One region of the Lactococcus sp. LG1267 genome, then DNA from elsewhere that is predicted to be linked to it. Evidence: riboswitches for the same ligand, from Rfam matches in the RefSeq annotation. Region 1 holds a riboswitch; each other region holds the start of a gene.
The links. A riboswitch is a leader RNA that binds a small molecule or an ion and turns the genes downstream of it on or off. The one in region 1 is predicted to bind lysine.
Positions count from the first base shown of each region.

Region 1 (10,944 bases):
CTTGATTTTCAGGGTTTAATCCCTTTCCATAAATACCTTGAGCCAGAGATTCCACCAAAAGTATCGCTGCCATCCATAAGGGGAGGCTTAAAATTTTCCATAAGGAATGCTCCTTAAAATAGCCAAAACTTTCTCTCAATTCTTTTCGGAAGAGAATAAGTGCTGTCAGTGCAGAGACTGTTATACCAACTGCGAAGTTTAAAAAATCAGATTCTACCCAATTTGTCTGAGCTAACTCAGATAGAAAGAGTAAGGGGATCATTCCAAGTTGGAAGGGGACAAATAAAATATATATAGTTAATACAATGAATTCTCTTTTATTATCACGTAAAAAATTCAAAAGTATAGACCTCCTTGTTTGAATTGGCGATTCGCCTCAGATATTTTAACATAGCATAAAGTCTATACCAATTAAATTGTTTATGTTTTTATAGAGAGAAGTCTTTTTCATATCTCATTAAGAAACAGCGAAAAGATATTTTCCTTTGGAAAATGTTGAAACAAGTTTGTAGAGCAAAATTCCCAGGAAATAATTGACAAATGCCGTAGAAAAAATCGTAATTAAAAGAACAGGAAGGCCCATTTTAAAGACAACCATAAGCTCCGAAATGTGAAGTAAAGTTCCCAAAAGATATACAGCAAAAACATACACGCAACCACTTATCAATGTGGCGAGGAAATAGATTACCCCTATTTTAGCTAAAAATAATTTGGGAGAAATTCTTAGGACTAACCTATATAAGAGTAAGCATGCCAAGGCTGACAGGGTACGGTCAAAAGCAGCTGGCAGCTGGAAAATCGGATTACCACCAAGAATCATGGAAGTAAGGATAACAAGACCGCTTGCCAAGAAAACTTGTTTGAGTGTAGGTTTAATCATTATACAGAGGAATAAAAAGGCCAAGGAAAAGTCCGGGCGAATAATTCCAGCGATACTGGGAGTGATAATATTCAAAATTTGTCCAAGTATAATGAAGATTGGAGTAAGTGCAATAGTATTTGATGATTTGTTTTTTTGATTCATAAAAGTTCCTCTTTCTAGTTTTTAATGATAAGGCAGAGTACTTTCTATAACACAAAAAAAGCATAGAAACTTCTATGCTTTAATCATCCAATTTGAGCATAGATACAGGTTTTAGAAAGTACACTAAAATTTGTATCTATGGTTTTCTTCAGTTAGAAGCCATACATACACCTGTATCTTTGCCAAAGTTGAGTAGAATAACAGTTGATCATTGGTTGTACAGCTCCTTTCGTTTTTATTAGGAGTAATAATATCATTTTCTAAGAAAACTGTCAATGCTTTGAACTCACAGAGATAAATTAATTTCGCCTTATAGAGATTTAAAAGGAAGTTTTTTGAACATAAAAATCTATGCCTGATAGCCTTAATTGAGTATATATTTGACGACCAACTTGTAAATGAGTTATAATTTCACGTGCATATTTTTTTAGGCATAAATGTAATTATTGTTATTTATCATAACGTTAAAAACAAAATTAGGAGGTCATTAACTGTGTATAAAAAATATGGAGATTGTTTTAAAAAGTTAAGGAACCAAAAGAATTTGGGACTCTCATATTTTAGTAAGATTGGAATAAATAGAGCAAATTTATCTCGATTTGAAAGAGGGCAAAGTATGATGAGTTTTGAGCGCGTTGACTTGATGTTAGAAGAGATGCAAGTTCCCTTAGCAGAGTATGAATTAATTGTAAATAACTTTATGCCCAAATATCAAGATTTTTTCTTGTTGGAACTAGAAGAAGCCGACTTTAGTCAAGATCTAAATAAAATTCAAAAGTTATATCTTGAGGCGCGTGAAGCAGGAAAACATATGTTGTCACTTGCTGCAAAAACTCGACTTGAAAATATAAGTCCCCTGGAAGTGAGAGAGATTGAAAATTATCTTTGCAATGTTAAAGAATGGGGCTATTTTGAGCTCACATTATTTTATTTTGTCTCAGATCATATTGCTATTAATCAGATGGAAAATCTTCTGGCCAATTTTGACAAAAGGTGTGAAAAATATTGTCGATTATTAAAGTACAGACGAAGATTATTACAGATTGCGTATCAAAGTGCGGCTATATTTGCAGCGCATGGAGAAAGAATTGAAGCTGAAAATATATTAGAAATTACCAAAAAATATCGGGAAATGGGAGTGGATTTATATGCTGAAGTTTTGAGGCATCTGGCAACAGGAATTGTTATTTTTAACTTTGAAGATAAGGATTTAGGACGTAAAAAAATTAATTGTGCTCTGGGAGCTTTGGAGGAATTTGGAGGTTTACGATTGAAAGAATTTTATCAAAGAAGGTTGGAAAAGTTTTAAAAAAATTAATCTCTGTATCTGTTGCTTTAAAGCAACAGATACAGAGAGTTTTTTTATTTTTAAGAGAATATACTTGATATAGAAAGGAGATGAAATCTAGATTTGGGCAACAATTATTTTGAAAATTGTTACCACATATTTTAAGGAGGTATGATGAATCAAAAAAAATTAACATTATTCGGATTCTTTGCTTTAACTGCTTCAATGGTTTTGACCGTATATGAGTATTCGACCTTTGCCACTTCTAAATTGCACTTGGTTTTCTTTTTACTACTAGGCGGAATACTATGGTTTTTACCAGTTGCCCTATGTGCTGCAGAAATGTCCACAGTTGAGGGGTGGAAAAATGGAGGTATTTTCAGCTGGGTGAGCCAAACTTTAGGAGAGCGTTTTGGATTTGCGGCAATTTTTTTCCAATGGTTTCAAATTACAGTTGGATTTGTAACAATGATATACTTTATCTTAGGAGCACTTTCATACGTATTAAATTTTGAAGCTTTAAATTCAGATCCACTCATTAAATTTATAGGCTTGCTGGTCATTTTTTGGGGACTGACCTTTTCACAATTAGGTGGGACTCAGCGCACTGCAAAATTAGTAAAAGCGGGATTTATAATCGGGATTGTAATTCCATCCATTATCTTATTTGTATTAGCAGTAGCTTATTTTGTAGGAGGAAATCCTATAGAAATCCCCATCAATAAGGCAGCTTTTATTCCAGACTTTTCACAGCTTTCAACATTGGTAGTTTTTGTTTCGTTTATTTTAGCTTATATGGGAGTTGAAGCTTCAGCTTCTCATATCAATGAGTTAGAAAATCCAAAAAGAAATTATCCTTTAGCAATGGTTTTATTAGTAATATTAGCTATTTCTTTAGATGCGCTTGGGGGCTTTACAGTGGCTGCAGTAATACCTCAAAAAGAGTTATCTTTAAGCGCTGGTGTGATTCAGACTTTTCAAACACTGATCTTACATTTTAATAACCACTTAAGTTGGTTGGTCAAAATAATTGCAATAATGATTGCGTTTGGAGTAATGGGAGAAGTAAGCTCATGGGTAGTTGGGCCTTCTCGAGGAATGTTTGCAGCAGCGCAACGTGGATTACTTCCAAAATTTTTACGAAAAACGAATACCCATGATGTTCCCGTGCCCTTAGTTATGATTCAAGGTGTCATCGTGACTCTTTGGGGAGCGATTTTAACCTTTGGTGGTGGCGGCAATAATTTGTCCTTCTTGGTAGCAATTTCTTTGACTGTAGTTATCTACTTGGTTGGTTATCTACTATTTTTCTTAGGTTATTTCGTCTTAATCTACAAGAAAAAGAATTTAAAACGAACATATAATGTTCCAGGAAAAATGATAGGCAAAACAATTATTGCAGGAGTAGGGTTATTATTATCTCTGTTTGCTTTATTAATTTCTTTTGTCCCACCGGAATCAATTGCTCAAAGTGAGACACGAACTTATCAAATGATATTACTTATAAGCTTTGCTGTTACAGTAATCTTACCATTTGTTATTTATGAACTACATGATAAAAAGAGTCATAGATCTCTTGAAGAACCAATTCACTTCAAAGCAGGAGAAGTGAATCCAGCCGTTTATCCGGCAGCTCGAGGGGAGCATCATATTGTAAAGAATGAAGAACATGTATTAAAACATTAAAGAAATTGGAGGATATAAATATGTTATATGGAAAAGAAAATCGGGATGAGGCAGAATTTTTAGAACCAATATTTGGCTCCGAAAGTGAACAAGTTGATTTGCCCAAATATAAATTAGGGAGAAAATCGATTGAACCTCGGGTAGCTTACCAATTAGTTCAAGATGAGATGCTAGATGAAGGGAATGCGCGGTTGAACTTAGCCACTTTTTGTCAAACATACATGGAACCCGAAGCAGTAAAACTAATGAGTCAAACTCTTGAGAAAAATGCAATAGATAAATCAGAATATCCAAGAACAACCGAAATCGAAAACCGTTGTGTAAATATGATTGCTGACCTTTGGAATGCAAGTGAAAACGAACAGTTTATGGGAACATCAACAATTGGTTCTTCAGAAGCTTGTATGTTGGGAGGAATGGCAATGAAATTCTCTTGGCGTAAACGAGCAGAAAAGTTAGGCTTGGACATTAATGCTAAAAAACCAAATCTCGTTATTTCTTCTGGGTATCAAGTTTGTTGGGAAAAATTCTGTGTATATTGGGATATTGAAATGCGTGAAGTACCGATGGACAAAAACCACATGTCAATTAATCTAGACAAGGTTATGGATTATGTTGATGAATATACTATTGGTATTGTGGGGATTATGGGGATTACGTATACAGGAAGATATGACGATATCAAGGCTCTTGATAAGTTAGTTGAAGAACACAACAAACGTACAGATTATAAAGTGTACATACATGTAGATGCTGCTTCAGGTGGACTTTATGCACCATTTGTTGAACCACATCTTAAGTGGGATTTTCGATTAAAAAATGTCATTTCCATCAATACATCAGGTCATAAGTACGGTCTCGTTTATCCTGGAGTAGGTTGGGTATTATGGCGTGATAAGAAATATTTACCAGAGGAGTTAATTTTTAAAGTAAGCTATCTTGGAGGAGAATTACCAACCATGGCTATTAACTTTTCTCATAGCGCGGCTCAGCTGATAGGACAATATTATAATTTTGTACGCTATGGTTTTGATGGATACAAAGCTATACATGAAAGAACGCATAAAGTAGCGATGTATTTAGCAAAATCAATTGAAAAAACAGGTTTATTTGAAATTGTAAATGATGGTTCACAACTTCCAATTGTATGCTATAAATTAAGAGAAGACAGAAATTGTGACTGGGATTTATACGACTTAGCCGATCGTTTATTAATGAAAGGATGGCAAGTGCCAGCCTATCCTTTACCAAAAAACTTAGAGGATAATATTATACAACGGATAGTAATTCGAGCGGATTTTGGAATGAATATGGCATACAATTACGTGCAAGATATGCAAGAAGCTATTGAATTTTTGAATAAGGCACATCTTAAATACCATAATAATCCTAAAAATAAAGTATATGGATTTACACATTAAAACAATCTCATTTTTACAAGCCAAACCTATTTTCGTTGATTAATAACAAGAGTGAATATATAACAAAAAAGACGAGATTTTTCTCGTCTTTTTTGAGAAGGTTTACATTAAAGCAAAGATAAACTCTGAGTATAGCACAACCATAATAGTAAGTTATTCCGAAAGATATTCTTTCAATCTCTCCATAGCAATCTTAATCACTTCCATTGAAGCTGCATAGGACAAACGGACATAACCTTCACCATATTGACCAAAGGCTGATCCTGGAATGAATGCTACATGTTTTTTCTTTGCAAAATCATATAAAAATTCAAAAGAATTGCTGTTATATTCTGCTGGAATTTTGGCAAAAATATAGAAAGCCCCGTCTGGCTTGATAATTTCAAAGCCAAGTTCAGTCATTTTCTCAATAATGTAATCCCGCCGTTTGAGGTATTCGACTTTCATTAGCTCAGCATCATTTTTTCCTTTACTCAGAGCTTCAACTGCTGCCCATTGCGATTGTGTTGAGGCGGAAGTAACCAGATATTGGTGTGTTTTTACAAGCTGATCAATCAAGTATTTTTCTGCAAAAATCAGCCCCATTCGCCAACCCGTCATCGCATGTGATTTTGAAAGGCCATTAAGTACAAAAGTTTGATCACGTAAAAAGGTCGAAATAGAAGTATGTACATGTTGGCTATAGTTAATTTCAGAATAAACTTCGTCAGAAAGGACAAAAATTTCATGTTTTTTGATGATTTCAGCAAGTGTTTTAAGTTGGGCATGAGTGTAAGTTATGCCCGTTGGATTTGAAGGATAATTAAGGATGATAGCCTTGATATTCTCGGTTTCGTTCAATACTTGTTCAAGTTTTTCAGGAGTTAAGACAAATTTATCAGTTGTGGTATCAATCTCGACCAATTGACCGCCAGCTAAGCTTACTACAGGCGCATAACCAGGATAAGCAGGTGCCGGGATTAGAACTTTATCGCCAGGTTCAATAATTGAAAGGAGACAAGTAGCAATCGCCTCTGTGACACCAACTGTGGTCAAAATTTCTGTTTCAGCATCGTAATGCAAATTGTATTTTTCAGCTACAAATTGACTGGCTGCATGACGGAGTTCAATCAGGCCACGCATGCCAGTATAATGACTTTCATCGGCATCAATCGCATCAATTGCAGCTTTTTTGATATGTTCAGGTGTCGGAAAATCTGGTTCACCAAGTGTTAATTTCAAAACATTCGGTATTTTGGAGATTTCCTGATCAAATTCACGAATTTTAGAAATTTTAATTTTTCCAAGATTAGTGTTAAATTTATTTGATAAATCCATACATAGCACCTCCGCAGGTCAATAGTTAAAGTTGGCTTCAAGCAAAAACTCCGTATATTCGTCGTTTTAAATTTGTATTATAGCATTTTATTTTAAAAATTCACAAAACAATGTCGCAAAATATTTTGGAGATTCGGAAGTTCAGATAAAAAATACACCTTGTAAACCTTGATTTAAAGCAGTTTTAAAGAAAAAAATAAGTCAATACTAAAAATTTGAAAAGTTTTCAATTGACAAACAATACTGAAAATATTATAATTGTGAAAAATAAATTAGAGGTAGCAATGCAAATGAGTACTACACGAGAGGAGGCATCCGACGACCGTGTACGAAAGGTAATCATTGCCGAACGTTAGCAACAGAGGCATCTGGCTAGCGTGGGGGTATAGGAAACACCTATACCACTCGGACTTGAATAAGTCTGGCGCTAAGTGATCGAACCGAATAATATAGAATTCTTTTTTAACTCTATTTTCATGACGACATAAAAGGCGCTTGTACTTACAAGTGCCTTTTGTTTTTATATGATGTGAGTTTGCAGGTTGAAGCGCGACAACGATAGAATAATGTTTTAGCGAGTCAACGAATAAGAAAAACTCTGCTTCTTACATCGAAACTCATTATATCAGTGGTCAAAGGGCACTGGAGACAGAGTTAAAGATTGAGATGGGAAAAAATATCATTTGGTAGACTAAAAGTAAAATCTTCCTTCTTTCAGTTACAATTTTTGACAAGCCTCCATAGCATTGAAACTACCGAAATCTTCAGATAAAGATTTGCATAGCAAGTCCACAGGAGCATGAAATGAAAGTACCATTTATTACTAAAGATCAATTAGATAAAATTACTGCAGAATTTCCGACACCATTTCATTTGTATGACGAGCACGGAATTCGCGAAAAAGCAAGAGCGCTAAACACAGCATTTTCTTGGAATAAAGGTTTCAAAGAATTCTTTGCGGTAAAAGCTACACCAACGCCTGCAATTTTGAAAATTTTGCAAGAAGAAGGCTGTGGAGCTGATTGCGCGAGCTATGTTGAACTTATACTAGCAAATAAATGTGGTTTTGATAAGTCTGAAATTATGTTTTCATCAAATGACACTCCACCTGAAGAATTTTTATTAGCCAAAAAGCTAGGGGCTACGATTAATATTGATGCATACAACCATATTGAATTTTTATCCACATTGGCAGGATTTGAATTTCCCGAAACAATGAGCTTACGCTATAACCCTGGTGGAGTTTTTACAATGGGTACCAAAATTATGGATAATCCTGAAGAATCAAAATTTGGAATGACAAAAGCCCAACTGATTCAGGGAATTAAAGATTTGCAAAAGTTGGGTGTGAAGAAATTTGGAATGCATAGCTTTTTGGCTTCAAATACTGTGACAAATGAGTATTATCCAAAATTAGCACAGCAATTATTTGAATTAGCACTTGAAATTCGTGAAAAAACAGGCGTTTCTCTTGATTTTATAAATCTTTCTGGTGGTATCGGCGTTAATTATCGTCCAGATGAAGCTCCTAACGATATTGCTGTCATCGGCGAAGGAGTACATCGTGTTTATGATGAAGTTCTAACTGCCAATGGCCTAGGGGAAGTCAAAATTTATACGGAACTTGGACGCTTTATGTTGGCGCCTCATGGCTTACTGGTCACACGTGTCTTGCATAGAAAGCAAACCTATCGGACGTATATTGGCGTGGATGCGAGCGCAGTTAATCTGATGAGACCAGCATTTTATGATGCTTATCATCATATTACTGTTATAGGAAAGGAGGAAGATAAAGTGAAAGAAATTGTTGACGTGACTGGTTCATTATGTGAAAACAATGATAAATTTGCCAGGCAGCGCGAACTTCCTGTGATTGATGAGGGAGACCTATTAGTCATTCATGACACAGGTGCGCATGGTTTTTCGATGGGATATCAGTATAATGCAAAATTACGAAGTGCCGAATTATTGCTTCAGCAAGATGGGAGCACGCGTATGATTCGACGGGCAGAGCGACCTGAAGACTATTTTGCAACATTGGATGGCTTTGAGTTTGAAATCTAACCGAAAATTAGCTGGTGAATGCTTGTAACAGCTTTTACTTCTAACCACTGATAAAATCATAAATAACATTTGGATACAAATTAAAGGAGTGGAGTAAGAACAAGGCGAAGAGGAGATGTTTTTCAAGAGAAAGAAAATTATACGATGAGTAGTTTCCTTTTCTTCTATCGCAACACTCGTCAAAGGTTTCTGAAATATATCTACAGGAGAAAATAATGCTTAAAGGTTCAATTGTGGCGCTCATCACGCCCTTTAATGATGATAATTCTATAAATTTTGAAAAATTAGCTGAGCTGATTGAATTTCAGATTAGCCATGGAAGTGCGGCTATTTCTATTTTAGGCACAACAGGAGAAGCACCGACGATTAGCTTTGAGGAGAAAAAAGCAATCGTTGAGTTTGTAGTTAAACAGGTTGCTGGACGTATTCATATCAATGTTGGAGCAGGAAGTAATAACACAGCACAAGCAGTGGAATTTGCTCAAGCATTTGAAAAGTTAGGTGCGGATAGTTTGCTTGTGATTACCCCTTATTATAATAAAACCAATGAAACAGGGATGTTAAAGCATTTTACTAAGATTGCGGAGTCTGTCGATATTCCGATTATCATGTACAATGCACCAGGTAGAACAGGAGTGAATCTTTCTGTTGAAGCCGTAGAAGTATTGGCGAAACACCCGAATATTACAGGCTTAAAAGAAGCATCAGGCGATATTGCCTATGTGGAAAAAATTAGCCGCTATCTTTCTAATAATTTTGTATTATATAGTGGTAATGACGATATGATAGTTCCATGCCTGAGTTTAGGCGCTTCGGGTGTAATCAGTGTTTGGGCTAACTTCATGCCAGATGTAGTTAAGGAGTTAATCGAAACTTTTGCGACCAACCCAGCTCATTCTTTGAGTCTGCAACAAAAATATTTGAACTTGATTGACAGCTTATTTATAGAAGCAAATCCAATTCCGGTCAAATTTGTGATGAATCAACTCGGTTATAATGTCGGTTCTGTTCGGTTGCCACTTGACGAGCCATCCGAAACGGCAAAAATTCAACTTCTTAAAGAATTGGAGATTTTATAATGAAAGTTTTACAAATTGGAACAGGTACAATGGGCGGGCTGCTTGCGGCAGAGCTAGAAAAAGAGCATGAATTAACAGTCGTATCCTTAACAAAGGATATTCCAGAAGAAAAATTCGATGTGGTCATTGATTTTTCACATCCTGAGAATCTCAATAATCTTGCTAAATATCTAAAAAAGCATCCAACAGCCACAGTTATTGCCACAACAGGCTTTGATGACATACAAAAGGCAACAATTGATCACCTTTCTGAAAAAATGCCTGTATTATTTAGTGGCAATTTTAGTATTGGAGTTATCTTGATGAATCGTTTAGTCAAAGAAATGACCTATATTTTATCGGACAGTTTTGATATTGAAATCATTGAAAAACATCATAATAAAAAAATAGATGCACCATCTGGTACGGCAAAGATGTTACTTGACAGTATCAATGAAACATTGGGCTATAAAGTTGTTCATGGACGTTCAGGTATAAAGCCACGTGAGAAGAAAGAGATTGGAGTGCATGCTGTTCGAGGGGGTACAATCGTTGGCGAACATGAAGTAATATTTGCAGGAAGGGACGAACTTCTTACGATTAAGCATGAAGCTCTTTCGAAAATGATTTTTGTAAAAGGGGCGATCACAGGGATGAATTGGCTTATTCATCAAGAAAGTGGGATGTATTCAATGGAGGAAGTTCTTTTTGGAAAAGACGGAGTGAATTAAGTCCTATTTTTATAGAAGAGAAACAATAAAATAAATTTTGGATATTCCTTAAAAAACTTAGTTTTTATAGGATTACACACAAGAAGGAGATTTATGGAAGTACAAAAAATTTCGGCTCAAGAAATTATTCAATATATTGGAAATGCTGAGAAAAAAACAACAGTTAAAGTAACTTTTGAAGGTCAATTGACAGGTCAAATACCAAAAGAAATCATCAAAATCAGCAATACTTTGTTTGGAGATTGGAGTTTGATTCAACCGCTTTTGGCTGATATGACTGAAAATAAAGACTATATTGTGGAGCTTGATAGCCGCAATTCAGCTGTACCCTTGCTTGATATTCGCGATGTCAATG
Region 1 is NZ_CP071295.1:15,321-26,264, reverse strand. It holds gene J0J33_RS00130 (CPBP family intramembrane glutamic endopeptidase) at 1-340, opposite strand, end outside; gene J0J33_RS00125 (tryptophan transporter) at 458-1,024, opposite strand; gene J0J33_RS00120 (Rgg/GadR/MutR family transcriptional regulator) at 1,518-2,333, shown strand; gene gadC (glutamate:gamma-aminobutyrate antiporter) at 2,487-3,998, shown strand; gene J0J33_RS00110 (glutamate decarboxylase) at 4,019-5,419, shown strand; gene J0J33_RS00105 (pyridoxal phosphate-dependent aminotransferase) at 5,573-6,736, opposite strand; lysine riboswitch at 7,002-7,174, shown strand; gene J0J33_RS00100 (diaminopimelate decarboxylase) at 7,541-8,800, shown strand; gene dapA (4-hydroxy-tetrahydrodipicolinate synthase) at 9,016-9,879, shown strand; gene dapB (4-hydroxy-tetrahydrodipicolinate reductase) at 9,879-10,589, shown strand; gene dapD (2,3,4,5-tetrahydropyridine-2,6-dicarboxylate N-acetyltransferase) at 10,683-10,944, shown strand, end outside.

Region 2 (10,944 bases), 360 kb from region 1:
ATGCTGTATCAAGGAGGAAAAGAGTCAAGAAAAAGCAAGATAAATAAAGAGTTAGAGAAAATGAAAGCCAAAGATATTTCAAAAAGAAAATAAGGGATAATTTAATCGCAAGTATTGACTCTATTGTGGGTTAAGTTTATAATTATAAGATGAATAAAAGCGAAAAAATTGAAGGATATGAACTCCTTAACCTACAATTGAAAGGTCTACTTTCAACACAAAACTATACATTGTCAAATCTCTCCAACGCATCAGCTCTTCTTAATGACTTCTTGCCTAATCAAGTCTTTGCAGGGTTTTATTTGTACAACGGCGAACAACTTATTTTAGGCCCTTTTCAAGGTGGGGTTTCTTGTGTCGAAATAAAGTTAGGCGCTGGAGTATGTGGTGAAGCCGCAGAAAAACGCCAAACATTGATTGTTGACAATGTTAAAGAACATAAAAACTATATTTCTTGTGACAGCCGAGCACTGTCAGAAATTGTAGTACCGATTATTAAAGACGGCGAATTAAAAGGAGTTTTAGATTTGGATGCTTCAGAAACTTCCTTTTATGATGATGTCGATCAAAAATATCTTGAAGAATTTTGCCACATTTTGTCAGATATGACTGATTGGAAATTTTTTTGAGCGAGGTAAACAATGAAGGAAACAGTAAATAACTTTATAGCGGATAAATTTGGTACCAGTGAGGTGAAGGCTGTAGGTTTTAATGCTTTGGCTCAACCTAAAGCATTTGCTCAAGATTTGGGTAACTTTGTGTATCAGTTGCACCAATTAGAAGCAACGGGAGCCGAAAGCCCAGCCTTAATGTTGCCGGTCATCGAAGCTGAATTTTTGACACTGTTGGATCAAATGAAAAGAATTGCACCTGTAGAAGGTCTGCGCTTGTATTGGGATAAAGCTTCTAAAAATCCATGGACTAAGCCCGCGGTCGTGTTACATGGGGATTTGAACTTAGATACCGTGTGGAAGATGGCCGACAAATTTTCGGGAGTGGCTGAAACAACAGCTTCCATAGTTGGCGATCCAGCCTGTGATTTGACTATTGCATGGGAAATATTTGATGAGAAACAAAGAAAGATATTTTTCTCCGCTGCTGAAGCCGATAAGGCAACAGTCATCCGCGCTCGCGTTTGGGCTATTTACAAGGCAATGAAAAATTATAACGCTGCCGATATTGATCAGTCCATACTGGCGCGTGATGTTCTTTTCCGAATCAATGAAGAGCTCGGTCTTGGCGCAGAGCCAGACCTTTATTAGAAGGAATGAAAAATGGCTTACCAAGCTTTATATAGAAAATACCGTAGTCAAAGATTTGATGAGATGGTTGGCCAAGAAGTGGTGGCCACAACCTTAAAGAATGCTATCGTTAATGGGCAGATTTCCCACGCTTATCTTTTTAGTGGTCCACGTGGGACAGGAAAAACTTCCGCGGCAAAAATTTTTGCCAAAGCAATTAACTGCCCTAATCAGAAAGAGGGAGAGCCTTGTAACACTTGTGATATTTGTCAAGCTATTACCCAAGGCAGCCTTGAAGATGTGATTGAACTTGATGCTGCTTCGAATAATGGGGTTGACGAAATCCGTGAGATTCGAGATAAATCAACCTATGCAGCCAGTCGCGCAACTTATAAGGTTTATATTATCGATGAGGTTCATATGCTTTCAACGGGAGCATTCAACGCTTTACTGAAAACCTTGGAAGAGCCTACAGATAATGTTGTCTTTGTTTTAGCAACAACTGAGCTTCAAAAAATTCCGGCAACAATTATTAGTCGTGTGCAAAGATTTGCTTTTAAAGCTATCACAACAAATGATATTCGTCAGCACTTAGCAGAAGTTTTAGCTGATGAGAAGATTGAGTTTGAAGATGCGGCACTTGATGTCATTGCAAAATCTGCCGAGGGAGGAATGCGTGATGCCTTGAGTTTATTGGATCAGGCCTTAAGTTTTTCTGATGGCAAGCTTGCAGAGAAGGATGCTCTTTTAGTGACAGGCTCCATTGCCAATGAAGCGCTTGTCTCTTATGTTGCAGCATTGATCGCTTCAGATGGACCAACTGCACTTGATGCTTTGGAGAAAATCTTTCTTGAAGGTAAAAATATGTTGCGTTTTACGGAAGATCTCTTAACTTATTTCCGTGATTTGCTTTTGCGGGAAAATAATGAAATCCCACGACCTCGTCTTTACCAATGGATCAACATTGCGATTGAGTCTCTGAAAATTATTAAAGAAACAACACAGAGCAAAATTGCTGCTGATGTGATGACGATGCGTCTTGTAGATGCAGGTGCTTATTCTTCTGCGGAAGATAAGGAAGTTCCAGAAAGTTTGAGCCATGAGCTTCAGGCTTTAAAAGCAGAAGTTGCAGAGCTAAAAGCTAAATTGGCAGAAACGGGCAGCCAAACGGTGGTATCCACTGTCAGTCAAGAAGTTCAAATTAAGCAGCAAGTGAAAACGAAAACAGTCACCGAAAAGTACACTGTAAATCAAGATTTGGTTTTTAAAGCTTTAAAGGAAGCGACCAACGAAGCTCGTCAAGCAGTTTTTGGTGCATGGCCTGAAATTGTTTCCAGCTTTACCAAACCTTCAGACCGTGCCTTAATCAATAATACTGCCCCCGTGGCAGCCTCAAGTAATTTTGTGGTAGTTACTTTTCCTCATGGTAATTTAGCAAAGCGTGTTACGGAAAATGAAAACCTACAATTAACTTTTGGCAATTTAATGTCATCAATATTGGGATTCTCGCCTGAGATTATTGCTTTAGCAGAGCAAGATTGGCATTCTGTACGTCAAGAGTATGTCTTAAGCCTTAAAAAAGGGGAGCAGCATGTTACAAAAGATACGGAATCTGAGCCAGAAGCAGAAGAAGTTCTTGTAAGTAAGGCTAAAGAATTTTTTGGTGAAAAAGTGAAGATAATCAACGACTAAAAAAACGCCTTATGGCGTTTTTATATTCGTTTTAATCAATATCACGGCTTAAATCAACTTCTTCAAGCGGAATAAGTTTTGTTTTCTTCACGATTTTGTAAGAGAAATATAAAATCAAGAAGAGAGGTAAAGCAAGGTAGGTTGTAATGATGCTTTGCGCATTCATCGTTACGGTAGTAATTTGCCCGATAACGATAATGATTGAAAGAATAAGAGCGATGATTGGCCCAATAGGGAACCATTTAGCATGGTAGCCTAACTCAGAAAGTTTGTGACCTTGTTTAATAAAAGCACGGCGGAAGCGGAAATGACAGATAGCAATTCCAATCCAAGCCAAGAAACCAGATAAACCGGAAGCAGCGACCAAATAGAAATAAATCTCAGTTCCGAAGATACTTGTTAAGAAGGCCAAAAGACCGATGGCAACAGTCGCTAAAATTGCATAAATTGGTACCCCGTTGCTTGTATTTGTTTTAGCGAAGATTTTCGGTGCATGCCCCTCTTTTGCCATACCAAAAAGCATGCGAGAAGCAGCATATAACCAAGAATTGGCAGATGAAATAACCGAGGTTAAGATGACAGCATTCATAACGGATGCAGCAGCAGCTAAGCCAGCACGTTCAAATACCAAGGTAAATGGAGAAACGGTAATGTCGCTTTGGGTTGCTGCACGGAGAAGACTTGGGTCTTTATAGTAAACCAAGGCACCGATTACGAATATTGAGAGGAAATAGAAAATAATAATCCGCCAAAAGACTTGTTTAATCGCTGAGGGTACATTTTTCTCAGGGTTTTCTGACTCGCCGGCTGCGATACCAACGATTTCTGTACCTTGGAAAGAGAAGCCTGCAATCATGAAGACAGCAATCATACCTCCAATACCACCGACAAAACCATGATTTCCTCCAGCAGAAAGATTGCGTGCCACATCTGGCTTATAACTCATAACTCCAAAAATTGTTGCGAGACCAATCACGATAAAGGCGATAACAGCGATGACTTTAATTGTCGCCATCCAAAATTCTGCTTCACCATAAGCTTTAGCTGAAATGAGGTTAACCAAGAGGATGAGCGCAATCACAATAGTCGACCATATCCATGTGGGCACATGGGGCAACCAGAACTGCATAATAACACCAACTGTAGCTGCCTCAACCGCTACAGTAATTGCTGAGTTAAACCAATAGTTCCATCCCATAGCGAAGCCGAAAGCTTTATCTACATAACGGTCAGCGAAAGAAGCAAAAGAGCCTGATACTGGAAGATAGGAAGCCATTTCACCTAAAGACGTCATAAGGAAGAAAACCATGAGCCCAATGGCGACATAGGCAACTAACGCGCCTAAAGGTCCAGCTTGAGAAATCGTTGCGCCTGATGCAACAAATAGCCCGGTACCAATAGTTCCTCCTAAGGCAATCATTGTTAAGTGACGATGTTTAAGGCCACGTTTAACTTGCGTGGATGGCGTGGCCTCATTATTTGAAGTATTATCCATTACTTCTCTCCTAAATTTATAAATATTAATACAAAAAGCAATCCCTAGAGATTGCTAAACGTCAGAAAGATCTTTCATCCGAATAGCGCATCATGGTCATAGTTAGACCACGACAGTTTAACAGGTATTTCCCGCTAAACCAAGAAAAGTCGGTGAGCATAACTTTTCTTTCGGCAACCGCTCCTGGGCTAAACTTCTCAGCATGCTCTAGCTCTGCTTAGCTTATTATTGGTTGCGACCTCTATCGTTTATTAAGTATTTATGAATATTTTAGATTAATTTGAGAGGGATGTCAAGGACGAGCCTACTAGATTTGAATAATTATACATGTTGTTGTTTAAAATTACAGATTTTTTAATGTTTAGCCATTAAAAATCTAGACATTTGTTTTAGAGATTAAAAAGAGTTATAATATAAGAAGAGATGATTGCGTTTTCATCTCAATTATATCTGGAGGTGGTTTTCAATGACGTTTACCCCAAAATATGTATCTCCAACTTACGCGGGAGAAAAAATAGTATGCGTAACCCGTAGCCAGGAAGGGGAAATCTCCCACTTATACCAGCGCTTTGATAGCCGTTGCAAGTTGCATTTTATCGTGAAAAAGCTTGGCTATTATCAATCGAAAGAAGGTGAGTATCGCTACATTCCAGCTAATGTGCTTGATGTAGTCGCTTAATAATAAAAAATGATGAGAAATCTTCTGCAGAGGCAGAGGGTTATTTTTTATTTTATAATAGAATAAATAAGATAAATCAACTTGCAAAATGTAGCTAAATTTGATAGAATATATACTTGTGAGTAAAAACTCATAACTTACACAGGCTCCAACCTGTGTCATTAGTCCAAAAGGAGGAAAAATCAATGACAAAATACGAAATTCTTTATATTATTCGTCCAAACATTGAAGAAGAAGCAAAGAAAGCCCTCGTTGAACGTTTCGATAGTATCTTGAATGACAACGGTGCTGCTAATCTTGAGTCTAAAGACTGGGAAACACGCAAACTCGCTTACGAAATTCAAGACTTCCGCGAAGGTATCTACCACATCGTAACTCTTGAAGCTGCTACTGATTCAGAAGCTTTGAGCGAATTTGACCGTCTTGCTAAGATTAACGGCGACATTCTTCGTCACATGATCACTAAAGTAGAAGCTTAATTCTAGTTTAGCTGGACAAATTTAAAGGAGAAGCATCATGATTAATAATGTTGTTTTGGTCGGACGCGTTGTGCGTGACCCTGAACTGCGATACACACCGCAAAATACTGCGGTTGCTACATTTACGATTGCTGTTAACCGTCGTTTTAAAAACGCGCAAGGCGAACGTGAAGCTGATTTCATTAACTGTGTCATCTGGCGCCAATCTGCTGAAAACTTGGCAAATTGGGCTAAAAAAGGTGCCTTGATTGGTGTAACAGGTAGTATTCAAGTGCGAAATTATGAGAACAAAGAAGGTCAACGTGTTTACGTGACTGAAGTATTGGCTGATAACTTCCAAATGCTTGAAAGTCGTGCCGCACGTGAAGGTGGCTCTGGTTCATATTCTGCACCACAGCAACAACAATCACAAAATCGTCCTTTTGCTGGCTCTAACAGCTCAGCAGGAAATTCAACACCTGATTTTGGTCGTGATGCAGATCCATTTGGTGGCTCACCAATGGAAATCTCAGATGATGATCTTCCATTCTAATAAGTAAGGCAGCTGTATAAGGCAGTCTATCTGAGCCCTATTCGTTGAGTATAAAAGCGGTATCCGTATTGACTTTTCTACTCAACAACATCATACAATAATATAAGGAGAAACACACTATGGCTTTTCAAAAACGTGGTGGCTTCAAACGCCGTAAAAAAGTTGACTTTATCGCAGCTAACAAAATCGAAGTTGTTGATTATAAAGACACTGAACTCTTAAAACGTTTTATCTCAGAACGTGGTAAAATCTTGCCACGTCGCGTAACTGGTACTTCAGCTAAAAACCAACGTAAAGTGGTTACAGCTATCAAACGCGCACGTGTTATGGCTCTCTTGCCATTCGTAGCTTCTGACGAAAACTAAGAAATAACTAGGCACCTTCGGGTGTTTTTTTGTTACGTGCTTTGATACAATAAGGAGCGTGAATCTCATTATGAAGAATAAAAAATCTGAATATGGTAAAATAAAGCAATGACATGGATTATAATTTTACTTTTCTGCCTTTTGGCTTATGGTATTTTCGTTGAACCGCATTTAATGCGTGTGCGACAAGTGAAAATTTCAAACACAGCCGGGCTGAAAGTTGCACACTTTACCGATACACATTTTAATTGGCACACACATCCACGCCGCTTTTTTAAATTTTCAAAACACATAAATAAAACACAACCTGACTTGATCTTGTTCACAGGCGACTTATTTGATAAAGTCGATTGGGCGCAAGCGCATGATGTTGATAAGGTAAAAGAAATTTTAGCAGAACTTGAAGCACCCTTAGGAAAATTTGCGATTTTGGGTAATCATGATTTTTCGCATGAAGGGGATGCTAACTATATAAGAACTTTTCTAAAGGAAGCGGGTTTTACTGTACTTACCAACCAATCACTCATGTCAGGAACAGTAGTATTAACCGGACTTGATGATTTACGTGAAGGACAACCAAATTTTAGTATGGTCCCTGAGCAAGGAAAGTTTTCGATTTTAATGATTCATGAGCCGGATACGATTTTGCAAGTAGAATTTCCTGAAAAATATGATTTAGTCGTTGCAGGACATAGTCATGGTGGGCAAATTCGTCTTGGTAATTTGCGCTTACGTAATGATGGCTCAAAGGTGTATGATTCTGGTCTATACTTATTAGGGAAATATACAAAACTTTTTGTCAATGCCGGTATTGGCTTAACCTTTTTACCAATCAGATTTGGTGTTCCTCCAGAAATCGTCTATTATGAAATTTAAAAAGTCTCCAGAATTTTATCTGGAGACTTTTGTTTAACGTTCTTGTGAAGAGATAATGGTTTCTTTACCATTATTATCAACAGCATGGAAATGCCGAGGCCAAGAATTATTAAAAGGGTATTGGAAATCAACTGTAATGGTTAAAGGATTGTGCGGCTGTGAAAATTTCACAGAAAGAAGTCCTTTTTGGTTGAGTAATTCAAAATTGATAAGAGGCTCAAGCGGGATAACGCCTTTTAGCTGATTGTCAATGATGAACCAAAAACTGTCAATGATTTCACCAGGAATACTAGAGACAGTTCCATAGCTTGCATAGCGTCCTTTTGTTTCAGTAAATGCCATTTTGGTCCTCCTTTATCATTAACTTTCTAGTTTAATTTAAACGGGTTTGGCTGATCACTTCTCGAATGTTTTCCAAAGTATCTTCGATTGAATCCTGAGCTTTCATCCCGTACATCAAAAAGATGGCATCTAGAAGACTAATTTGAGAGACGGTTGAAGCGACAGCTTCAGGTCGAAAAGATATTTCTTCAGCGATTGAAATAAGTGCCAAGTCGCTTTTTTTCACCAAGGCTGAGTTGGCAAATGACGTAATGGCAATCACAGGAACGTGATTGCTCTTCAAAATATCAACGATTTTCAGTGTATCTTTGTTTTTACCAGTATGTGAAATAACAAAAGCACAGTCTTTTTCGGTCAGTTTAGAAGCCAACATTTGTTGATAATGAAAATCCTGATGATATACCGTTTGCAGTGGCATACGCAAAAATTTATGGTAAGCAATTAAAGCAACGGCATTAGAGCCACCCAGACCAAAAAAACCACATGTTTTGGCGGATAGGAGGATATTCATAACCTTATCCAAAGTTTCGCTCTCTATCAGCTGCAATGTTGCATTGAGAGAAGAAATATTACTTGTAAAATTCTTGGCAAGAATATCTTTATAGCTATCTTCTGGCGATAGTTCGCTGAAAAAGTTGTCGGATTTAAATTTTTCGGTGCTGTGGATAGCTAACTTTAAATCTTGAAATGAATCAAAACCGATTTTTTTGGCAAAACGCGAAATGGTTGCAGTAGATACTTTAGTATTTTTTGCGAATTCTTGAATGGACAAGCGGGCAGCTGTGTCCATATTTTCAATCAAGTAATTTGAAATGGCTTGATCAGATTTACTGAGATTATCGTAATAAGAGTTGATACGTGTGATGAGAGATTGTGTCATATGCTTTCCAGTCTTGCTTTTATTATATCATAACACAATTTTGAGGTGGAAAATGGGAAATGCTTTTAAAGAGAAAGTTGATTTATTCCTCTTCAAAATCATAGTCTCGTATTGCGCTAGAAATATCACTAAAGTCGAATCCTTTACGGGCTAAGGCTTGGGTGATGCGTTGCTTAAGCTCATAGCCTTCGTATTTTCTACTGTATTTACGGGCACTTTTGTCGAGTTCAGTGTAAAGGAGCTCTAACTCATTTTCTTCATCCACTTCAAGTTCTAGACTTTCAAGAGCTATAGCGCTAATGGCATAGGAAAAACCCTTAGCAGTGAGTCCTTGTATGATTTTTTGTTTAAGCTGCTGTAGAGTGTGACGACTTGCTTTTTGGTGGACTATCTTTTCTGCAAGAGCGACAGCCACGTCAATTTGTTTTTCTTCATTAAAAACTTGCGCTATACCCTCATCAATAAGTTGTAAATCTAGCCCCTTTAGGTGGAGTTTCTGTTTGATCTGATAAGGACCAGCACTTGCTGTGCGTACTTTTCCCTGGATATAACTTTCGATATAAGCTCGGTCGTTGAGGAGACCATTTTTAGTAAGGCTGTCAATGATCGCTTCGATTTGAATTGGCTGGATATTATGGTCAGAGAGATATTTTTTGACTTCTGATGATGTCCGAGCTTTGAAGGAAATAAAGTAAAGTGCTAAAGATTTACCTTGTGCAAAATTATCAAAAGCTAACAGTTGCTCCAGCTCAGCTGTAGAAAAGGCTTTATCCCTCGTCAGCATATATTTTACAACTGTATCCTCACAGACGTAAATTTTATCTTTAGCTTCCTCCCAGTCCTTATATGAAAAAGGCTCTGTTAGTATAACTTTATAAAGCTTTTTGAGTTTTGTGATTTCCTTGATTTTTATCATAACTTTATTATAACAGAGTACTGGATGAAGGGGAAATAGATTTTTTGGATCTAAGAAAAAAGCACTAGCGAATGAACTAGTAGCTTTTTCTAAAGTTGTCTTTGTTTTTTATCTTGGAGTGATTTATTTGATAGCAACTTTTTGTTTTTGAGCCCCAATAATGAGAAGCATAGCAAGGAGGACAATAACAATCCCTGCAAGTGGTGTATAGATAACACTACTTACTTTTGCCACCTCGCCCCCCGTAAATGAACCCAGTGTAATACCAATGTTGAAAGCTGAAATATTAAAAGCTGAAACAAGAGTGATGTCTTGGGGAGTAAATTTTTCAGCCAGTTGGACAACATAGAGTTGTAAACCAGGCACGTTCATGAAGGCAAATAAACCCAGCAAGAGCGTTGCAAGTAATCCAAGCCACTGAGAAGCCATTAGTGCTGCTATAAAAAGGATAAGCAAACTTGCAGTTAAAGCACCAAACATTTTGAGTAATACAGGTAAAATATTTTTATTTGAGTAATGTCCACCGATAGTATTACCGATTGCTACCATTATACCGTAAGCGACCAGAACGACAACAACAGTACTTGAGCTGAAATTAAAGGTATCTTCTAATAAAGGAGCTAAATAAGTATAAGCAGCAAAGGTACCACCGTAACCAAAAGCAGTAATAAAGAAAGAAGTCATAATGTATTTATTGCGGAAAATTCTCGCAAAACCACTTAAGTTTACTTTGCCTGGTATAGGGAGGTTTGTCGGAATTAAAAAGATGCTCGCTAATAATCCAATCAATCCAATTGCAGCAATGAAGATAAAGGACATATGCCATGTAGAATGTTGTCCGATAAAAGTTCCCAAAGGCACACCGATAACAGTTGCTACAGTAAGTCCTGTAAACATCAAAGCAATAGCAGAAGCACGTTTTTCAGGACGAACTACATTTGCAGCAATAAGTGTTGACACCGACATAAAGATACCATGTGCTAATGATGCTAAAATACGTCCAACTAAGAGCAGGAGGAAAGTTGGAGCAAAAGCAGATAAGAGATTACCGCTGATAAAGAGTAGCATAATAGCTAACATTAATGAGCGTCGATTCCATGTGCCTGTAACAATCGTAAGAAGAGGTGCTCCAATAGTCACACCTAAGGCATATAAAGAGACGGTAAGTCCTGCTTGAGATAAATTGATATTAAAAGTGTTCACAATCATCGGCATAAGACCAACACTGATGAATTCTGTTGAACCTATGGCAAAGGCATTAATGGCTAAAGCCAATAAGGTTAGGTTTGGTGAAATTTTTTTCATGAAGGTTTCCTATTTTTTAAAAATTAAATGTTTCTGGATCTGGTCCCACGCGAAGATTTTCATCAAGATTATTGAGGAGTTCCATATCATCTTGATCCAGAGAGAAATCAAAGATATCACGGTTGGCACGCATACGTTCTAT
Region 2 is NZ_CP071295.1:370,707-381,650, reverse strand. It holds gene J0J33_RS01905 (hypothetical protein) at 1-93, shown strand, start outside; gene J0J33_RS01900 (GAF domain-containing protein) at 150-629, shown strand; gene J0J33_RS01895 (hypothetical protein) at 642-1,262, shown strand; gene dnaX (DNA polymerase III subunit gamma/tau) at 1,275-2,933, shown strand; gene J0J33_RS01885 (amino acid permease) at 2,965-4,428, opposite strand; lysine riboswitch at 4,504-4,680, opposite strand; gene J0J33_RS01880 (hypothetical protein) at 4,895-5,107, shown strand; gene rpsF (30S ribosomal protein S6) at 5,293-5,586, shown strand; gene ssb (single-stranded DNA-binding protein) at 5,624-6,118, shown strand; gene rpsR (30S ribosomal protein S18) at 6,238-6,483, shown strand; gene J0J33_RS01860 (metallophosphoesterase) at 6,592-7,359, shown strand; gene J0J33_RS01855 (DUF960 domain-containing protein) at 7,393-7,701, opposite strand; gene J0J33_RS01850 (MurR/RpiR family transcriptional regulator) at 7,733-8,581, opposite strand; gene recX (recombination regulator RecX) at 8,664-9,497, opposite strand; gene J0J33_RS01840 (MFS transporter) at 9,621-10,802, opposite strand; gene J0J33_RS01835 (aldo/keto reductase) at 10,819-10,944, opposite strand, start outside.
Region 2: another riboswitch for lysine. It lies ahead of J0J33_RS01885 (amino acid permease); the one in region 1 lies ahead of J0J33_RS00100 (diaminopimelate decarboxylase).

Region 3 (10,944 bases), 910 kb from region 1:
TGCTCGATTTCTTCCTGAACTTCAGGAGAATCTGCTTCAATATCTTCTTTTTTCTTAAAAAACTTCCGTTTTTTGGGTTCTTCAGACTTCTCTTGATTTTCAGCTGCTTTGCGGCGCTGATATTCAAGATGTTTCTTTTGCCAAGGCGTAAGGTTTTCTTCACTCATTATTTTTTAATTTCTTTCACAAGTTGATATAGTCGATCGCTAGCATCAGGTACTCCTGCTTTTTCACTGGCTACAGACATAGCTTGGTAAAGCTCTTCGTCAGAAAAGATTTCAGAAATGCTGGCAAGCATTGTATCTGCTGTAAGATTGACATCTTTAATCATCTTAGCAGCACCGATATCTACAAGAGCTTGAGCATTCTTTGTTTGATGGTCTGCTGTGACATTTGGACTAGGCACAAAAATCGTTGGCAAACCAAGTGCAGTAATTTCAGCAATCGTTGTCGCACCTGCTCGACATAATATTAAATCTGATGACGCAAGAACTTCGAGCATATTTGAAATATATGGACGGATAGCTATATTTGCAGCATCGGCATATTTTGCAAACTCTTCATGATCTTCATCAAAGTAGATTTGTCCTGAGGCATAGACGATTTGGTAATCCGCTTCTGCAAACTTTGGTAGAGCAGCTTTTACCGCCTCGTTAATTGTTTGAGCGCCTCGTGACCCTCCAAAAATAACTACCGTTTTCTTACTTTTTTGAAGTTGATATTCTGTTTCCAGAATATCGGTAGCTTTTAAAGTTGCAACTTCCTGAGCACGTGGATTACCAGCAAAAACTGTTTTGGATTCTGGGAAGAAGGGTTTGGCTGCTTCAAAGGCGACCGCAACTTTGTCCACATATTTACTCAAGAACTTATTTGTAATTCCTGGAATTGAATTTTGTTCATGAACGATAGTCGGCACATTGAGCTTAGCTGCTGCGTAAAGTACCGGTCCAGCCACATAGCCTCCTGTTCCAATAACCACATCAGGTTTAAAATCCTTAACAATTTTCTTCGCATCTGATGTAGATTTCAGGAACTTGTAGATTGTCTTAAAGTTATTTAAAGAAAGGCTACGACGAAAACCTTGTACATCCACAGTTTTAAAGGGCACGCCTGCGGCAGGCACAATCTTACTCTCCAAGCCGCGTTCTGTACCTACATAGAGGATCTCCGAGTCTGGCTCTATAGTTTTCAGATGCTTTATAAAGGCCAGCGCAGGATAGATATGACCTCCCGTTCCGCCTCCAGTTACAATAATTTTCATACTATTTCCATTCACCTTTCAATTCTTCGAAAGCTTTAATAAACATATCCCCACGTTCTTCAAAGGTCTTGTACTGATCCCAGCTGGCACAAGCAGGACTAAGTAAAATAGTGTCCCCCTCTTCCGTCTTATTAAAGATTGCTTTAAGAGCTGTTGCGACATTTTCACTGTGGAGTGTTGGAATCTGCAAGCGATCTGCAAGCTCTTGCAGCTTTGGTGCAGTCTCCCCAAAAAGAACCATACCTTTAATCCCTGTTACAGAATCCGCGAGGTCTTCAAAACCATTACCACGGTCTAGTCCGCCAGCTAAGAGCCATAAGCGACTGTTTTCAAAACCTGACAAAGCTTTTTCTGTTGCCAGTATATTTGTGGCTTTGCTATCATTGTAGACTTTACGTCCTGCAAGTTCACCAAGATACTGCAAGCGATGTTTCACACCTGAAAAGCTTGTCAGCACTTCAATAATTGCATGATTTTTAGCACCCGAAAGCTTGGCAACAGCTATTGCTGCCAGAGCATTCTCTAAATTATGTTCCCCAGGCAAAGCTAGGTCAGCTGCATCCATGATGAATTCATCTCGGAAATAAAGTTTACCTTCCAGCGCATAAGCGCCATCAACTTTATTTTCAGTTGCAAATGGCACAACTTGAGCTGCTGTGTGCTCTGCTAGAGCTCGACATTTTTCCTGATTAAAGTTGAGAATGAGGTATTGCTCGGAAGTTAAGTTTTCTTGAATCCGCCATTTGGCAGCTTCATAAGCTTCTTGAGAGCCATGGTAATCTAAATGCGATGAAAATATATTGGTAATGAGAGCGATTTGAGGCTTGAAATCTACAATTCCCATCAGTTGAAAACTTGAGAGTTCCATCACCAAAGTATCTTGAGCACTCGCATGGGCAGCTACTTCAGAGGCGGGAAAACCAATATTTCCTGCTAATTTTGCAGACTGACCATCCGCATTTAAAATATCTGCTATCAGCGTTGTTGTTGTTGTCTTACCATTGGTTCCAGTAATCCCAATAATTGGAGCTTCCGAAACAAGATAAGCAAGTTCAACTTCTGTAACAATTGGAATCTTTTTATCCAATGCTTTCTTTATCATTGGGTTATCATAACGAATACCTGGATTTTTTACCATAAAATCAAAATCTTCGTCTAAAAGTTCAAGGGGATGGCTGCCACAGATAACTTCAATGCCTTCTTCCAAGAGGGCTTGCGCGGCAGGGTTTTCTTCAAAAGCCTTTCCGTCATTTACAGTTACGTGTGCACCTAGAGTATGAAGCAAGCGTGCTGCAGCTTCTCCTGATTTTGCTAATCCGAGGATGAGTACTTTTTTTTCTTCAAAAGTTTTGATTTTTTTCATTGTTCCTATTCTTTCTACTTCCCTCTATTTTACCGCTATTTACCTATTTTTTCAATATAGAGTTTGTATTTGAAAGTTTTACTGTGAAAATAAGAGGTCTTTTGCAAAGAAAAAAAGAGCATAAGCTTGCTCTTTTTATTTAAGCTTTCAAGAAGCGTGAAAGGAAAGCGCGCGTCCGTTCTTCTTTCGGAGCTCCGAAGATTTCCGCTGGCCGTCCTTCTTCAGCAATAACCCCTTTATCCATGAAAATTACACGATCACTTACATCACGCGCGAATTCCATTTCATGTGTAACGATAACCATTGTTAAGCCTGTTTCAGCCAGTCCTTTCATTGTCTGTAAGACTTCGCCTACCATTTCGGGATCAAGCGCTGAAGTCGGCTCGTCAAATAATATCACATCTGGATTCATAGAAATTGCACGAGCAATCGCCACACGTTGTTTTTGTCCGCCGGAGAGTTGTGCAGGTTTGGCATTAGCAAAGCTTGCCATGCCCACTTTTTCCAGATTCTCGAGCGCAATAGTCCGAGCTTCTTCTTGGCTTTTTTTCAATACTGTAACTTGCCCAGCCATAACATTTTCGATAACATTCATATTGTTAAACAAGTTGAAGCTTTGGAAAACCATGCCCAGATGCGTGCGATATTTAGGAATATCGAAGCCTTTTGCTAAAACATTTTCACCTTTATAAATTATTTCTCCACCAGATGGCTTCTCCAATAAATTGATTGAACGAAGTAATGTCGATTTACCACTTCCAGATGAACCAATAATCGAAATAACTTCGCCTTGATTTACCGTTAAGTGAATGTCTTTTAACACTTCATTACTGCCAAATGATTTTTTTAAATGATTGATTTCTAAGATTGCTGTCATTTAAGCGTCCCCCGGTTCTTGTACTTGCATTTGATTTTGGATTGGGACGTAAGCGTCTGGTCCATCCATTTTTCTTTCTACAAAGCGTAGAATACGTGTTACTGTAAATGTTAAGACAAAGTAAATTGCACAGATGACAGCAAAGGTTTGGAAATACATAAAGTTTTGTTGCGCCACTGTTGTCCCTTGGAAAAAGAGCTCAGTTACTGAAATTACAGATAAGACTGATGTATCTTTGATATTAATGACAAATTCATTTCCTGTTGCTGGAAGAATATTTCGCAAGACTTGTGGTAAAACAACCTTGCGCATAGTTTGCCCATGCGTCATTCCGATAGCTTGCGCGGCTTCAAATTGCCCTTGATCCACAGAGAAAATACCGCCACGTACAATCTCCGACATATAAGCACCTGTATTGATGGACACAATAATTAGCGCAGCTAAGGTCCGATCCAAACTCAAGCCAAAAGCTAGAGCTGTTCCATAGTAAAGCACCATTGCTTGAACAATCATTGGTGTACCACGGAAAATTTCAATATAAGCTGAAATAAGCCAGCCAAATACTTTATGTAAAAAGGCTAAAAATTTATTACTAATTTCTGGAATAGTACGATAAACGCCAATAAGAAGACCTAAAACCGTACCAATAATCGTACCAATCAAAGAGATGAATAAGGTCATCCCTGTACCATTAAGAAACTGTTTGCCGTTATCTCTTACAATACTGATAATTTGATCATACCAAGCGCCTTGTGTTTTAGCTTCTGGTTGAGCAGCAATCATTTCATCCATCAGTTCTTTTTGGTCTTGAGGTGTAAAACCTGTCAAAAAGCTATTAATTACAGGTAAGTTGGGATCATTTTTACGTAAACCTACTGCGACTGTTGTATCATCAGAGTTTGTGACAAAACCTTTTCCTTCGCCAAATTCAATCATTTTGAAGTCTGGATTTGCTTTCTCTGCTGTCACTCCTTCGGGACGTTCAGCTACATAACCATCGATGGCTCCACTTTGTAAAGCCACACGCATGCTTGAAAAATCTTTCATTGCTGTTTGCTTGTTAACACTTTCAATCTGGTCAATCATGTTATAGTGAAAAGTTCCCAGCTGAGCAGTGATTTTTGCACCAGAGAAGTCTGCTAAACTCGATGCTTGAGCAAAGGGACCGCCACTTTTGACCATCATTACAAGGTTAGATGTGTAATACGGTTCTGAAAAGGCAATTTGCTCTCTACGTTCCGCAGTTGGCGACATTCCTGCAATAATGCCATCGATTTTTCCGGATTTTAGAGCTGGCAGCAAGCCATCCCAACTTGATTTGACGATTACTAATTCTTTATTTAACTTATCAGCAAGTTTTTTTGCAACTTGTACATCGTAACCATTAGCCCATTGACCATCTACACCATCAATAGGGACAGCACCGTTGCTATCATCATATTGTGTCCAGTTAAAAGGGGCATATGCAGCTTCCATTCCGACACGGAACTGTTCTGCACTCACTTTTGAACTACCGATAAATAATACCGTAAACAACGTCGCGACAAGTAAGAATAAGTTTGTTCTTCTCATAATACTCTCTCTTTCATTTTTCCAAATAAAAAGCAACCTTTACACAGAGAGGTTGCTAAACGTTGTACGTGATTCATATTATCAGTAAGTAACGAATAGCACTCCGCAAAACTGCGACAGTTCAGCAAGTATCCCTTGCTGCCCCAACAAACTCACTTGGACGAGTGAATTCATTTCGGCAATGTCTCCTCCGTTTTACTTCAACGCTTGTCCAGCTCAGTAAAACTTCCTATTCATTGCGACCTCTATCATTTTATTTGTATATTGTATTTTAAATCTTAACCTTTTTTTAAACGAATGTCAACAATTTTCTCGAATTATCAAAAAACTCAAGAAATAAGATTAAGATTAAAAGCCCAATAAGTACTTTTATATAATCACTAGATTTTTTATGTTTATTTAATCTTAGGAATTTTTAAAGTAAATTTCGATCCTTCGCCTACAATGGAAGTCACACTGACATCCCCGTCATAGTTTTCCACTATGCGTTGGATAATAGACAGACCAAGACCTGTTCCACCTATATCTCGATTTCGTGCTTTATCGGCACGGAAAAAGCGCTCAAAGACATGTTTTAAATCTTCTTGACTAATGCCATAGCCACGATCCTCAACTGTTGTAATAATGTATTTGTCATCTTCTTCTAGATGGATTTTCACTTCTTGGCGATCTTTAGGCGAGTATTTTATCGCATTATCAATCAAAATTTTTAAGCCTTGTTCATAATGGTTGGGATAAATATGAGCCAAACTACCCGGCGTCAAGTAATTCTCAACAGTTAAATTTAAATCAGGATGAATAAGGAGAAAGTTTTTCTTAAGAAAATTAGAAACTTCTGTTGGATCACAGATCAGATCTTCATCTTGAAAATCAATGCTTTCAAGACGGGCCAATGCAAGCATCTCCTCTAACATCGTTCTCATCGTGCTAACTTCTTCTATACTGGCCTGTAAAGACTCCTCAAGCACTTCAGGATCATTTTTCCCCCATCGATTCAAGAGATTCAAATGACCATCTAAAACTGCAAGTGGCGTACGTAGCTCGTGACTGACATCAGAAACAAAACGTTTCTGCTGATCAACGTAATCGTTAAGCTTAATCATCATGTCGTTATAAACAGTCGCCAGTTCTTCAATTTCATCGCCTGTTTGAATCACTACAGGTTTGAAATCCGCCTTCAAATTATTGGCACGTGTAGTAATCGCATCGTGCAAACGCTCTAGAGGCTTGATATAGCGACTTGCCATAAAATAACCGACAAACTGAGCAATAAAGAGAGCAATAATTTCTAAGATAATCAAGGCAATCAGCAGCTTTGTTCGCACGCTGTAATAATAACTCATATCATAGAAAGCCTGCACATAGCCAATCAGTTTCCCTGTTTTCTTAGAATGAACGGGTCGTTCAACCAAATAACCAGAATATTCACCAAATGTACGTACAGCATGAGTAGAATCCCCCACATCTTTCCTTAGCGGGAAACCATACGAATTGGTCGAATAAATCAAATTTTCACCGACATCAAAGACATAAAAAGACTTCCTAGAACCAATCATACTTCCAAGTGTTTCTAGCTCATTTTCTTTTCCCTGACTGGATGCTGTGTAGTCTTTGGCATAAGCCAAATAATTCGCAAGATTGTCCTCCGACAGTTTGCTTTCCGATTGGGACAAACTTTGCTCAACATTGTCCAGAGCTTTCATCATGTCCTCTTTTTCAGAATTGATGAAGGTTGTTATGGTCAGTTGATAAACTAATACTGTAAAAATAGTGAAGGTTATAAAACAAAAAATCGTATTTGCAAAGGCCCAACGTAGCATGATGCTTCGCTTACGCTCGGGCAGATTTTCTGCTTTTTTCTTCTTCGAATCAAAAAATTTTACCATGTCGCATTTTTCTATTTCTTTACATCGCCATAAAAGGAATAAATCTAGTGGCAAAACCACTAGAAATCTTCTTATATATTCCCTATATTATTTGCGGTCACGCATGACATATCCCATACCACGAACCGTTTGAATATAACTTTCGCGGCCTTCCACGTCAATTTTGTTACGCAAATAGCGGATATAAACGTCAACAACGTTTGTTTCTGTACCTTCTTCGTAACCCCATACTTCAGAAACCAAGTATTCGCGTGTTACGACATCACCCACATTTTGCATCAGGGTCAAAAGCAAATCGTATTCACGACGTGTAAGGTCAATAACTTTTTTTCCGCGATGTACAGTGCGGTTTGTTTTATCAATTACCAAATCACGGAATGAAGTATTGTCTGATTTTTCAATCGTATGGATATGGTCTTCACGACGGAAGATTGAACGGACACGCGCTAACAATTCTTCAATTGCGAATGGTTTTGTAATATAGTCATCCGCTCCAATATCAAGACCTGCTACACGGTCCATTGTTGAATCACGTGCAGTCATCATAATAATATGTGTATCTTTTTCACGACGTAAGCGTCGTGCAACTTCAAAGCCATCCAGCTCTGGGAGCATTAAGTCGAGCAAAATCAAATCATAATCTTTTGACATTGCTTCTTCAAGACCTTTACGACCATTGTCTTGAACCGCAGTTTGATATCCTTCGTGTTCAAGCTCAAGTGAAACAAATCTCGCAATGTTTTTATCGTCTTCGATAATCAAAATACGTTTAGATGAATTCATAGTTTAGCCTCATTAATATCTTTTCTTTTTAATTTTATTTCCTCTATAATGAAATTATAATATAATTGTAATTTTGTTGCAAGTGTTTTATGAGATTTTTCTTAATTTTTTTCTTCGGAAAAGAAATCTGCCAATCCTGCAAAAGGTGATTTATTTTCTTTATCTGCTTCTTCTTCTTTTTGTTTCTGATAGTCTGCTTCAGACAAGACAGACCAGTTCTTGCCAGAAGGTAAACTTGTGGCTCCAGCTTTCTCATCTTCTGCTAAAATTTGCAAGGGAATTTCTAAAAGAATATTATCAGCTACCGATTCTGATAGACTAATCCAATCTGCTTCCAATGTAAATATCATGTCACTGTCCAGTAAATCTTCATTCTTTTTAAGAAACTCATCTGTGGTGAAGGCTTCATTCACAGTGATTGACATAAGATACTCTACTGGCTTCAAGCTCCGTGATGATGGTAAAGTCAAATCCACTTCAAGTGCATAATCCAAGTAATAGATGCCATCGTCATAGGCGATTTGTCCTTGAACATTTACAGGTTTTGCATCAAGAATTTCTTCTGAGCGTTGCTTAAGTTCTTGCGTTAAATCAAGCGCTTCTTCGAATTTAATTATTTTCTTTTTTGATACTTCTAAAATAGACCATTTCATATTTTATTTTTCCTTTATCTTTATAGTGAGTTTAAAAGAAGGCATATTCACGCATGCCTTTAATTTTATATGTGTATACTATCTGTTTCTATTATATGATATTTTTTTTAATTTTTATAGCCCAATGAACTAAAAGATGTTCAGAATTTGCTTACAGTTGGACTTGATTTACCATAGCAAATTAGAGCGATAATAAAAAAGCGCCGAAGCACTTTTTTATTTTCCATATTTCTTGTTGAAACGAGCGATACGTCCGTCCGCTGCTTGGAATTTTTGACGGCCAGTGTAGAATGGATGTGAGTCAGAAGAGATTTCCACACGAATCAATGGATAAGTGTTTCCGTCTTCCCATTCAACAGTTTCTTTCGAACCTTTAGTTGAACCGCTCAAGAATTTAAAACCAGTAGTTGTATCCAAGAACACAACAGGTTGGTAATTAGGATGGATGTCTTTTTTCATTTTGCAAAATTTCCTTTCTGCCTTGGACTGTTTGCCAGACCAAAGTTTGTTAGACCTTAATATTCTAACAGATTTGTTGCTGAAATTCAAGCTTTTTTGTTATTTAAAATACTATTTTTCTTTTTTCAAATAACCGAACATCAAACCAGAAACAAGAGCACCAATCAAAACAAAGAGAAGGTATAAAAGTGGGCCATTTGTTAGAGCTAAGACGAAGATACCCCCGTGTGGTGCCATCAATTTAAGACCTGCCGCACCAACGAGTCCACCTGCTAAGGCTGAACCAACAACAAATGAAGGAATAGCACGTGCTGGGTCAGCAGCACCAAATGGGATGGAACCTTCTGTAATAAATGAAAGTCCCATAACAATATTTGTTAAACCTGATTGACGTTCTTCTTTTGTAAATTTATTTTTGAAGAAGAGGACGGCAACTGTAGTTGCAAGAGGTGGAACCATACCACCAGCCATAACTGCTGCCATAACGACTGAGCCACCAGTAGCAACACTTGCGGCCAATGTTCCTGTACCGAAGATATAAGCAGCTTTGTTAATTGGTCCACCAAGGTCAACTGCCATCATACCACCAACGATAATACCAAGAACTAAAGCTGATGCTCCATTAAGGCTGTTCAAGAAGTTTGAAAGGCCTGTATTGATTGCTGCCATCGGAATATTGATGAAAAGCATGAGCAATCCTGTGATGAATGTCCCTAAAAGTGGGAAAATCAAGATTGCTTTAATCCCATCTAACGATTTAGGCAAGACAGTCAAGAGCTTACGCAAGAGGATAATGACACCACCAGCAATGAAACCACCAACTAAAGCGCCAAGGAAACCTGATGGAATCATTGTAGCTGGATCAAGTTTGCCAAAGGCAAGACCAGAGGCAGCCATTGAACCCGCAACGAAACCTGCAACTAAACCAGGTTTATCTGCAATTGAGTTGGCGATAAAACCAGCTAGGACTGGGAGCATAAAGGCAAAGGCTGCGCCCCCGATATTTTTAAAGTAAGCCGCAATCGGATGATAAGAACCAAGGTTGGCCAATTGATCTTTAGGCACACCCATTGATTGGTCTATCAAGAAGGCAAGAGCAATCAAGATACCACCACCAACAACGAATGGTAACATTGCAGATACACCACCCATAAGGTGTTTGTAGAAGGCTTTACCAATACCGCCAGAGCTTTCTTCTTTTGCCTCATCAGCGGCATCAGCTTCAAATTTTGGTGCATTACCAGAAACTGCCTTATTAATGAGTTCTTCGGGTTGACGAATAGCGGCAGCGACAGGAACTTGCACCATCGGTTTCCCTGCAAAGCGATTCATTTCCACTTTCTTATCCGCTGCAACGATGATACCGTCAGCTTTTTGAATATCTTCAGCAGTCAGCTTGTGGTCAATCCCACGCGCCCCATTTGTTTCAACTTTGATGGCGATGCCCATTTCAGCAGCTTGTTTTTTAAGTGCTTCTTCAGCCATATAAGTGTGTGCAATACCTGTCGTACATGCTGTTACGGCTAAAACATAATGCTCGCTATCAGTGACTTGCTCAATTTCTTCTGTATCTTCAGAGAAAAGCTCTAACACTTGACGCGGATATTTTGCTTCTTTTACTTTGTCTGTAAATCCAGCTTGCAAGAGGAACTTAGAAAGTTGTGCTAAAGCTTCCAAGTGTGTGTCATTTGCGCCTTCTGGTGCTGCAATCATGAAGAAAAGATTAACAGGTTGTCCGTCTAGGGCTGCATAATCCACACCTGCATTTGATTTTGCAAACAGGACAACAGCTTCGTCAACCGCTTTATTCTTGCTGTGTGGCATGGCAATACCATCACCCAAACCAGTTGAAGTTTGCGCTTCACGAGCCATAATTCCAGCTTTAAATGTATCAAAATCACTGACGTAACCTTCTGCGACTAACTTGTTTACCATTTCATCCACGGCAGCTTCTTTAGTCGTTGCTTGAAGGTCCAAAATCATGACTTCTGTTTTGAGTAAATCTTTGATTTCCATAATCTTCCTCTTTTCTAATCTTCGTTTATTTTTTCGATTGTTACTTTTTCAAAGCATTCTTTTAAGAAGCTTTC
Region 3 is NZ_CP071295.1:927,613-938,556, reverse strand. It holds gene J0J33_RS04660 (cell division protein FtsQ/DivIB) at 1-167, opposite strand, end outside; gene murG (undecaprenyldiphospho-muramoylpentapeptide beta-N-acetylglucosaminyltransferase) at 167-1,261, opposite strand; gene murD (UDP-N-acetylmuramoyl-L-alanine--D-glutamate ligase) at 1,263-2,624, opposite strand; gene J0J33_RS04645 (amino acid ABC transporter ATP-binding protein) at 2,764-3,501, opposite strand; gene J0J33_RS04640 (ABC transporter permease subunit) at 3,502-5,073, opposite strand; lysine riboswitch at 5,162-5,329, opposite strand; gene J0J33_RS04635 (HAMP domain-containing histidine kinase) at 5,469-6,959, opposite strand; gene J0J33_RS04630 (response regulator transcription factor) at 7,047-7,742, opposite strand; gene J0J33_RS04625 (DUF177 domain-containing protein) at 7,844-8,395, opposite strand; gene J0J33_RS04620 (type B 50S ribosomal protein L31) at 8,612-8,854, opposite strand; gene J0J33_RS04615 (fructose-specific PTS transporter subunit EIIC) at 8,966-10,870, opposite strand; gene pfkB (1-phosphofructokinase) at 10,885-10,944, opposite strand, start outside.
Region 3: another riboswitch for lysine. It lies ahead of J0J33_RS04640 (ABC transporter permease subunit); the one in region 1 lies ahead of J0J33_RS00100 (diaminopimelate decarboxylase).